Regions from separate parts of the Microbacterium galbum genome, predicted to be linked through region 1. Evidence: predicted binding sites of a transcription regulator. Region 1 holds the regulator's gene; the other holds the start of a gene.
The links. Region 1 encodes HspR, which represses chaperone genes until heat shock. Its sites were predicted from a motif close to AAGTTGAGTCNNNNNGACTCAACTT; they were not measured.

Region 1 (4,406 bases):
CGTCGAACAGGCGCGGGATCAAGGACACGAGGGTGGTCTTGCCCGCTCCCGTCGATCCGACGATGGCCACAGTCTCGCCGGGGGCCGCTCGGAAGGTCACACCCGCCACGACCGGCGCCTCGGCGCCCGGGTAGGCGAACGACACGTCGTCGAACTCCACCGCGCCGGCCTCGGCGAAGACGCTGACCGGGTTCTCGGGGCGCTGCAGGGTCGAACGGCTGTCGAGGACCTCGCCGATGCGCTCGGCCGAAACGGCGGCGCGAGGGATCATCACGGTCATGAAGCTCGCCATCAGCACGCCGCCGAGGATCTGCGCGACGTACTGGATGAACGCGAAGAGGGTGCCGATCTCGACTCCGCCGGCGTCGACCTGGATGCCGCCGAACCAGATGACCCCCACGACGGTCACGTTGAGCACGAGCATGGCCAGCGGGAACAGCAGCACGAAGAGGGAGCCCACCTTGCGGCCCACCACGAGGATGTCGGTGTTGGCCCGGCGGAAGCGCTCTTCTTCGATGCGCTCGCGCACGAAAGCGCGGACCACGCGCACCCCCGTCAGCTGCTCGCGCATGACCCGGTTCACGCCGTCGAGCTTGGACTGATAGCTGCGGAACAGGGGCACCATGCGAGCGATGATGAGCCCCGCCGCGATGAGCAGCACGGGCACCGCGACGGCGATCAGCCAGCTGAGCCCGACGTCTTGCTGGAGGGCCATGATGACCCCGCCGACCGCGAGGAGCGGGGCGCTGACGAGCATGGTGGCGCCCATCATCGCCAGCATCTGCACCTGCTGGACGTCATTGGTGTTGCGGGTGATCAGAGAGCCTGCGCCGAACTGCGACAGCTCGCGCTCGGAGAACCCGCTCACGCGCTCGAAGACGTCGCGCCGGATATCGCGGCCGGCGGCCATGGCGGCACGCGCGGCGAAGTATGTGGCGATGACGGATGCCACGATCTGACCGAGGGAGATGACGAGCATGAGGGCGCCGCGCGACCAGATGAACCCCGTGTCGCCCTGCGCGACACCGAGGTTGATGATGTCGGCGTTGAGGCGCGGCAGGTAGAGCGTCGCCAGGGCGGACGCAGCCTGGAAGACGAGGATCGCGACGAGCAGCCATCGATACCGCGACAGATAACGCATGAGGAGTTTGCCGAGCACGGGACCCTCCGGGTGTTCGAGTGCGATCGCGATGACCGCGGTCCCAGCCTGGCACTGACCTCCGACATCGGCGAGGCTTTCCCACGTGGGAGCGTTCTCTGCTCGCGAACGCCGGCACGCGGCATCCCTCTCCCAGGAGGCGGCTCGTAGGCTGTGGGGCATGTCCCGACTGCAGGCCGACGCCCCCGCCGACCTCTGGGTGCCGGTGACCGGCTCCCTCGGATTCCGCGGCCGCCGCCACCGCAAGGCGGCGATCGGCATGCTGCTGAGCCAGGCGAACCAGGGCACGGGCGCGACACCGCGTCCGGGCGGCGGCGCCTTCGCCTGGATCCTCAGCCAGGCGGCCCCGTTGCTGATGCACCGCGCCGCCGGTCGCGTGCTGGTGTGGGTGTGGAAGAGCGACCCGGAGCTGCTGGTGGTGATGGCGCAACTGCAGGAGGCGACGCCGCAGCTGCGCACCGCCCGCGCCATGATGCCCATGGAGTACGACGACACCGAGTCGTTCCGGAACCCTCACCTCGGCGTCGGCGAGAAGCTGGCGATGCCCCTGCCCGCCGACCCGAAGACCCCGCCGTTCGCGACGTACACGTGGGACACCGGCTCGCACTTCGTCACCGTCACCGCGGTCTGCGCGGACCGCCAGCGCTTCGGCACGGTCATCGGCGCGGTGGATGACGTCGCCCGCACGCTCCGCGTCGTCGACGACCTGCAGGTCGGGGAGTCGCCGACCGTGCTGCGCATCGATCCGGCCTGATCGGGCAGCGACCCACGGTGGGGGTCGGCACGTCCGCCGGAGCCACCGGGCATGCGCCGCGTTCCGGTCCCTTCGACAGGCTCAGGGGCCGCCGCTGCGCAGACCCTGAACGAGGTCCGGTCCCTTCGACAGGCTCGGGGACCTCCGCCGCGCAGGCGAGCGTCGCAATCTCAGTCGTCGAGATCGAACGGGCCCAACGGGCGCCAGAGCACGACGTCGGTCGCCCGGCGGACGCGCGCGCCGTGGCGCAACGTCACGACCGAGCCGGTCGCGCCCGCCGCGAAGACGCGCGCACCGGGGCGCGACTGCCGCTCGGCCGAGAGCTGTCGTTCGAGGTCGTTCACACGACGCGCCAGCTCGTGCACGCGCTCCTCGAGAGCGAGCAGGCGCGCGATGGCGGGCAGGCTCATGCCCTCACCGGAGAGCCGCGCGACCTCGCGCAGCTGCTGCACGTGACGGCTGGAGTACCGCCGCGATCCGCCCTGGGTGCGCGCGGGCACCACGAGACCGAGACGGTCGTACTGTCGCAACGTCTGCGGGTGCATGTTCGACAGCTCCGCCGCGGCGGCGATGGCGAAGATCGGGGCGTCTTCGTCGATCTCTCTCTCAGCCACGTCTCACCTTCTTCCGTCGTGGCGGGTGCGACACCGGGTTCTCGGCATCCTGACTCATCGGATGCCGAGAACCACGGCGACGCGCGTGCGTCTACCGCGCTTTGGCCATCAGGTCGGCGCGGGGGTTCTCTTTCGGTTCGAGCGCCTGGTAGCGCTCGAGGGCTTCGCGGGCCGCGTCGTCGAGGTGTGCGGGCACGGCCACCTGGACCTCGGCGAGCAGGTCGCCGGTGCCCTTGGCGGTCGCGATCCCGCGGCCTTTGACGCGCAGCACGCGACCCGAGGGGGTTCCCGGGGCCACGCGCAGGCGAACGGTCTCGCCGCCCAGCGCGGGCACCTCGATCGTGGCGCCGAGAGCGGCCTCGGTGAAGGTGACGGGGACCGTCACCCGCAGGTTGAGGCCGTCGCGCGTGAACACGGGGTGCGGGCGCACCGCCACCGTCACGACGATGTCGCCGCTCTCGCCGCCGTCGGGGGACTTGCGTCCCCGACCCCGGAGTCGGATCTTCTGCCCGTCCGAGACGCCGGCCGGGATCTTCACCTTGAACGGGACGTTGTCCTCGCCCTGCAGGGTGATGGTCTCGCCCTTCGCCGCGGTGACGAAGTCGATCGTCGTCCGCGCCGTCACATCGGACCCGCGCTGGGGGCCGCCGAAACCGCGGAACCCTCCCGTCGTCTGACCGAAGCGTCCGGAGCCGAAGCCCCCGCCGCCCTGCTGGTCGAACATCGAGAAGAAGTCGTCGAAGCCGCCCTGGGGCTGGCCGCGACCCTGACCGAACCGACTGAAGACGTCGTCGAAACCGCCGCCGCCGCTCGCCCCCGGAGCGGAGAAGCGCGCCCCCGAGCCCATGGCCCGGATCTGGTCGTACTCCTCGCGCTGCTCGGGGTCGTTGAGCACCGAATAGGCCTCGCTGATCTCCTTGAACTTCGCCTCGGCTTTCGCGTCACCCGGGTTCGAGTCGGGGTGGTACTGGCGCGCGAGCTTGCGATACGTCTTCTTCAGATCGGCAGCGCTGACGCTCTTGTCGACACCGAGGACCTTGTAGAAGTCCTTGTCGAACCAGTCCTGACTCGCCATGCGTCCTCCTCTTAGGCCGGCACGGCGACGACGACCTTGGCCGGTCGCAGCTCGACCGAACCGAGGCGGTAGCCGACCTCGACGACCTCGAGGATCGTCGTCTCGGTCACACCCGGGGTCGGCGCCTGGAAGATCGCCTCGTGCTGCTGGGGGTCGAACACGTCGCCGACGGCGCCGTACGACACCACGCCGAGGCGCTCGGCCACGGCCCGCACCTTGTCGCCGATCGCGGCGAGGGGGCTGCCCTCGACGAGGTCGCCGTGCTTGGCGGCGCGGTCGAGGTCGTCCATGACGGGCAGCAGGCCCTTCACGGCCTCGCCCTTGGCGCGCTCGATCTCGCGCTCCCGCTGCTCTTCGGTGCGCCGACGGTAATTGGCGTACTCGGCCTGCAGGCGCTTGAGGTCGATCAGCAGCGAGGCCTCCTTGTCGGAGGACGCACCTTCTGCGGCCGCCTCGGGCGTCTGCTCGGCGCCGAGGATGTCGTCGATGGTCAGGCCATCGGCATCCGTCCCCGAAGGCTCGGACTGGTCGCCCGACGGCGCGGGGCCGGAGGTGTTCTCCTCCGGCCCCGTCTCGTCAGGACCGGCGCCCGAGCCCGTGGGCTGTTCGTCGTCCTTGTGTGCCATGTTCTCTGCTTACTTCTTGTTCTCGTCGGGGTTCTCGTCGTCGACGACCTCGGCGTCGATGACGTCTTCCTCGGGGTTCGGCGTCTCGCCGTTGCCCGGCTGACCCACGTTGGGGTCGGCCTGCTCGCCCGCGGCCTGCGACGAGGCGTAGATGGCCTCACCGAGCTTGCCCTGGCTG
Region 2 (4,406 bases), on a different contig from region 1:
CGTGGGCCCCTCTCCTGCCGGGCCGCCTACGCATGGTCGCGGGCGTCCGCGACCCCGCGTCGCAGCGCGCGTGAGGGCGTGGCCGACCGACGCACGAGGTCGTGAGGGTCGTCCGCGAGCTCGTCGAGACCGGCGTCGTCCCTCCGTCGCAGCGGCAGCGCGTCGTCGGCGTCGAGACGCATCGGGGCGAGAGCCTCACTCCTCGGTGCGGAAACCCGACGCCTTGTGGGTTCCGTCGCAGAGCGGCTTGATGGTCGACAGTCCGCAGCGGCACAGGGCGACGGTGCGGCGGGTACGGGGCACCTCCGCCCCCTCGCTGGTCAGGAGGTGGGCGTCACCGCGGACGAGGAGGGGACCGTCGGGGTAGGCCGTGATCGTGACGCGGTCGTCGGTCATCGTTCGTCCTCCGTGCGCAGCGACGACGCACCCCGCGACCACGCGTCCAGCATGTGTCGGCCGACGCGGTCGTCGACCTCGAGGCACGCGGCCGCGCCGAACAGGATGTCGGGGAGCAGGTCGGGCCGGTCCTCGGCCAAGGCGCCGGCGAGGTCGCGTCCGGCGATCTGCTCGTGCACGGCGTCGGCCTCGACGTGCTCGTCGAAGTACCCGCACACATCGTCGCCGAAGCCGAGCCGGCGCAGCCCCTCGGAATAGAGACGGTTGGGGATCGAGGAGGTCATCTCGAACGCGGCGAGGTGACCGACGATCGCGCCGAGCAAGCGGCGGTTGAGTCCGAACATCGACATCGTGTTGTGCGACGCGAGGGTGACGGCGGGAACGTCATCGACATAGGCGCCGTACGCGTCGGTGAGTCCGGCGCCGCGGACCGCCCGTGCGAACAGGGTCGCGTGAACGCGGTCGGGGCGACCGGCGCCGTACTCGTCGGACTGGATCTCGACGAGGGCGGCCTTGGGGCGGCCGGTCAGGCGGGGGATGGCCCAGGAATGGGGGTCGGCCTCGCGCAGCGTGTACACCGTGCGGTGCACGAGGAACTCGTGCGCCTGCTCGAGCGTGGCCTTGCGCGCCAGGTGACGCGAGAGGCTGGGGCCGCCCTCGGCGCCGGTCAGGGCGAAGAGGTCGCGGGCCACGGCATCCGCGGTGGGCGCGGGTGGTTGCGGGACGGCGATGCTCTCGCGCAGCGAGGCCTCGAAGGCCGTCTCGATGACGCGTCGGGTGGCGACGAGCGCGGGATCCCACTCGAGCTCGGCACGAAACGCCGCGATCGATCCGTACGACGAGGCGTACAGCGCGAAGAGCGCGAGCTGGAGATCGTCGTCGCACGCGATGTCGGCGGTCGTGGAGACCGCCGCGTCGGCGAGTGCCGTGTGCCCGGTGGCGACACCGTCCACGAGGTGACGCAGAACCGCGGCGCTCACGGGTCCGCGGGCGTCGAACGGCACCAGCCGGGCCTCGACGTCGTCGACGGGCGCAGCGGGCGGGGGCGAGGACAGAGTCGGCGGCACCCAGGCACTGTGCGTCAGGGAGCGGCGGTTGTTCGAGACCCTTGACAAGCGGAGGCGCCCGGGCGAGGGAGCGGGTGGATGGGACCGCTCCCTCGCTCGGTGGTGATCACTGCTCGATGGGCTGCGGCGTGCTCTCGTGCGCTTCGATCACGCCCTCGCCGTCGTCGGTCGACACGGCGATGCGCCGCGGCTTCGCCTTCTCGCTGACGGGGATCGTGACCGAGAGCACGCCGTTGCGGTAGGCGGCGCTGATGCGCTCGGTGTCGATGCCCTGCCCGAGGTTGAGCTGTCGGACGAAGGATGCCGTCTCGCGTTCGCGGGTGATCCACTTCACGCCCTCGCCCGAACCGAGGGTGCGCTCGGCGCGGATCGTCAGCAGCTGGCCGTCGACGTCGATGTCGACCGACCCGGGGTCGACACCGGGCAGGTCGGCCGCGAGGACGTAGTGATCGCCGTCGCGGTACAGGTCCATCGGCATCCGGCGCGGACCACCGCCGCGGCGGGCGTCGAGGAGCGTCGACGCGAGGCGGTCGAGGTCGCGGAAGGGGTCGTAGGTGGCCATGGTCGTTCTCCTTTTCGATCAGTCCGGACGTGGCATCCGGGGCTCCAGAAGTTGAGTCATGCTCGCTCAACTCGGCAGAAGATTAGCACTCTCGGGTCGAGAGTGCCAAGAGGTCGGGCGCGCGATTGTGGCCCGCGTCGACCGCGCCCGCAACCCCCGTGCCGGACCCCTGCGAGGAAGCGTTTCGTGGCCGTCGATGCCGAGCCCCCCGGTCGGCGTCCCGACGACGAGGAGAGACATGTACTTCCACCGACAAGAACTCCAGCACAGCGCCACCCCCGACAAGCCCGACGCCGTCTACGCCCGCAAGCTCCAGGAGGTGCTCGGCGGCCAGTACGGCGAGATCTCGGTCGCGATGCAGTACCAGTTCCAGGCGTGGAACATGCACATGCCCGGCAAGTACCGCGACCTCGTGTTCGGTATCGGTGCCGAAGAGATGGGTCACGTCGAGATGCTCGCGATCATGATCGCGCAGCTGCTGGAGAAGTCGCCGCTCGGCATCACCGAGGAGGCCGTGCAGGACGACCCGACCGTCGCCGCCGTGATCGGCGGCACCGACATCCAGCACGGGATCGTCGCGGGCGCTGGTGCCCGCCCCGTCGACGCGAACGGCAACCCGTGGCAGGGCAGCTTCATCACCGCGAGCGGCAATCTGCTCGCCGACTTCACCGCCAACGCGAACGCCGAGATGCAGGGGCGCGTCCAGGTCGCGCGGCTGTATCACCAGACCGATGACCACGGCGTGAAGGACCTGCTCGCGTTCCTCCTCGCCCGCGACACGATGCACCAGAACCAGTGGGCCGCCGCGGCCGCCGAGCTGCAGGCCGAGGGCTACGAGCAGATGCCCGTGCCGAGCAACTTCCCCCTCGACAAGGAGGATCGCGACGTGTCGTACCAATACATCAACTTCAGCAACGGTGCGCAGGCCGGTGACGGCACCTGGGCCTCGGGGCCGACGCCCGACGGCAAGGGCGAGTTCACCTACCTCCCCGAGCCCCCCGCGGGCGTGCCGATGCCCCCGCCCACCAAGCCCGACGTGCGGTTCTACGGCACGACCGAGCTGCCGAACACGGTCGAGAAGCTCGCCGGGCGCGCGCAGGACGCGCTGCACAAGGAATGAACGGGATGGATGCCGCGGCGCCGGGGCCCTCGACGGTCTCGGCGCCGCGGAGCGGAGCGAGCTTTCCCGCGATGCGCGCGGCCAAGGTGCCGCGGTCGATCGTGGCGGGGCCGTACGGGCACCCGTTCCATCCGGTCGCGGTGACCGTGCCGATCGGGGCGTGGTCGTCGAGCCTCGTTTTCGACCTGCTGGCTCTCGCCGCCGACGATCCCCGGGCGTTCGCGAAGGGCTCGCGCTGGCTCATCGCGATCGGTCTCGGCGGGGCAGTGGGGGCGTCGGTGCTCGGCCTGCTCGACATGTCGCGCATTCCGCGCGGAACGCCGGCTCGGCGGACGGCCGTCGCTCATCTGGTGATCAACGTCACCGCGATGGCGCTGTTCTCGACCAGCCTCGTCGTGCGGGCGTTGGATCTCGCGCGGGTCCCGGTCGTGGCCTTCGGGCTCAGCGTCATGGCCTCCGCCGGGCTGAGCGTCTCGGGCTGGCTCGGCGGAAAGCTCGCCTACCGCTGGGGCGTGCGGGTCGCCGACGAGAACACCCAGCGCGAGGGCTTCGAGACGGCCGCCTGACCGATCGGTCCTCTCGACCGCGGGGGCTTCGACAGGCTCAGCCTCCTGTGGCGGGAGGTCCGTGAGCCTGTCGAAGGGACCGGAGGCTTCGACGGGCTCAGCCTCCCGTGGAAGAACGCGGGCGCCGCAGCGGCACGCGCGCCCAGCCGCCGCTCACCGCGCCGGGGTCGTGCTGCGCCTCCAGCACCGCGCCGCTGGTCGGTGTCGCGGGCCGGCGGCGCAGGCCGAGCGCGTGCTGCAGCGCGCGGATGAAGCGGTCGTAGACGCGCGGCGCGAGGAACTGCAGCGGACGGGTGACGAACTGCGCGGCCCCCACGCCCACCTCGTGCCGGCGTCCGCGCGTCACACGCACGATGGCGCGGGCCACGCGGTCGGCGGCGACCACCGGCGGGAGCGGGAAGGCGGTGCGCCCGGTGTAGTTCGCTGCGCGCTGGTAGATCGGGGTGTCGATGCTGGCCGGCAGCACGACCTTCACCCGGATGCCGCGGTGCGCGAGCATCTCCTGCCGCAGCGAGCGCGCGAAGCCGAGCAGACCGTGCTTCGCGGCGACGTACGACGAGACGTAGGGCCCGGCCACCTGCGAGTAGAGCGAGCCGACGAAGACGATCGTGCCGCCCCCGCCCGCGCGCAAGTACGGCAGCACGGCGCGGGCGGCGCGCATGTGTCCGAGGAGGTTCGTCTCGATCACCCGATCG

Region 2: a site for HspR is predicted at 2,074-2,098, ahead of RWH45_RS10980 (Hsp20/alpha crystallin family protein). Genes of this name have one in related genera too.

The regions. Positions count from the first base shown of each region.
Region 1 is NZ_JAWDIS010000001.1:1,606,211-1,610,616, reverse strand. Features, by position in the region: gene RWH45_RS07600 (ABC transporter ATP-binding protein) at 1-1,159, opposite strand, end outside; gene RWH45_RS07595 (hypothetical protein) at 1,320-1,913, shown strand; gene RWH45_RS07590 (heat shock protein transcriptional repressor HspR) at 2,084-2,527, opposite strand; gene RWH45_RS07585 (DnaJ C-terminal domain-containing protein) at 2,619-3,602, opposite strand; gene RWH45_RS07580 (nucleotide exchange factor GrpE) at 3,614-4,228, opposite strand; gene dnaK (molecular chaperone DnaK) at 4,238-4,406, opposite strand, start outside.
Region 2 is NZ_JAWDIS010000002.1:381,750-386,155, reverse strand. Features, by position in the region: gene RWH45_RS10995 (hypothetical protein) at 27-182, opposite strand; gene RWH45_RS10990 (CDGSH iron-sulfur domain-containing protein) at 196-396, opposite strand; gene RWH45_RS10985 (iron-containing redox enzyme family protein) at 393-1,463, opposite strand; gene RWH45_RS10980 (Hsp20/alpha crystallin family protein) at 1,570-2,025, opposite strand; gene RWH45_RS10975 (manganese catalase) at 2,264-3,145, shown strand; gene RWH45_RS10970 (DUF2231 domain-containing protein) at 3,151-3,711, shown strand; gene RWH45_RS10965 (SDR family NAD(P)-dependent oxidoreductase) at 3,809-4,406, opposite strand, start outside.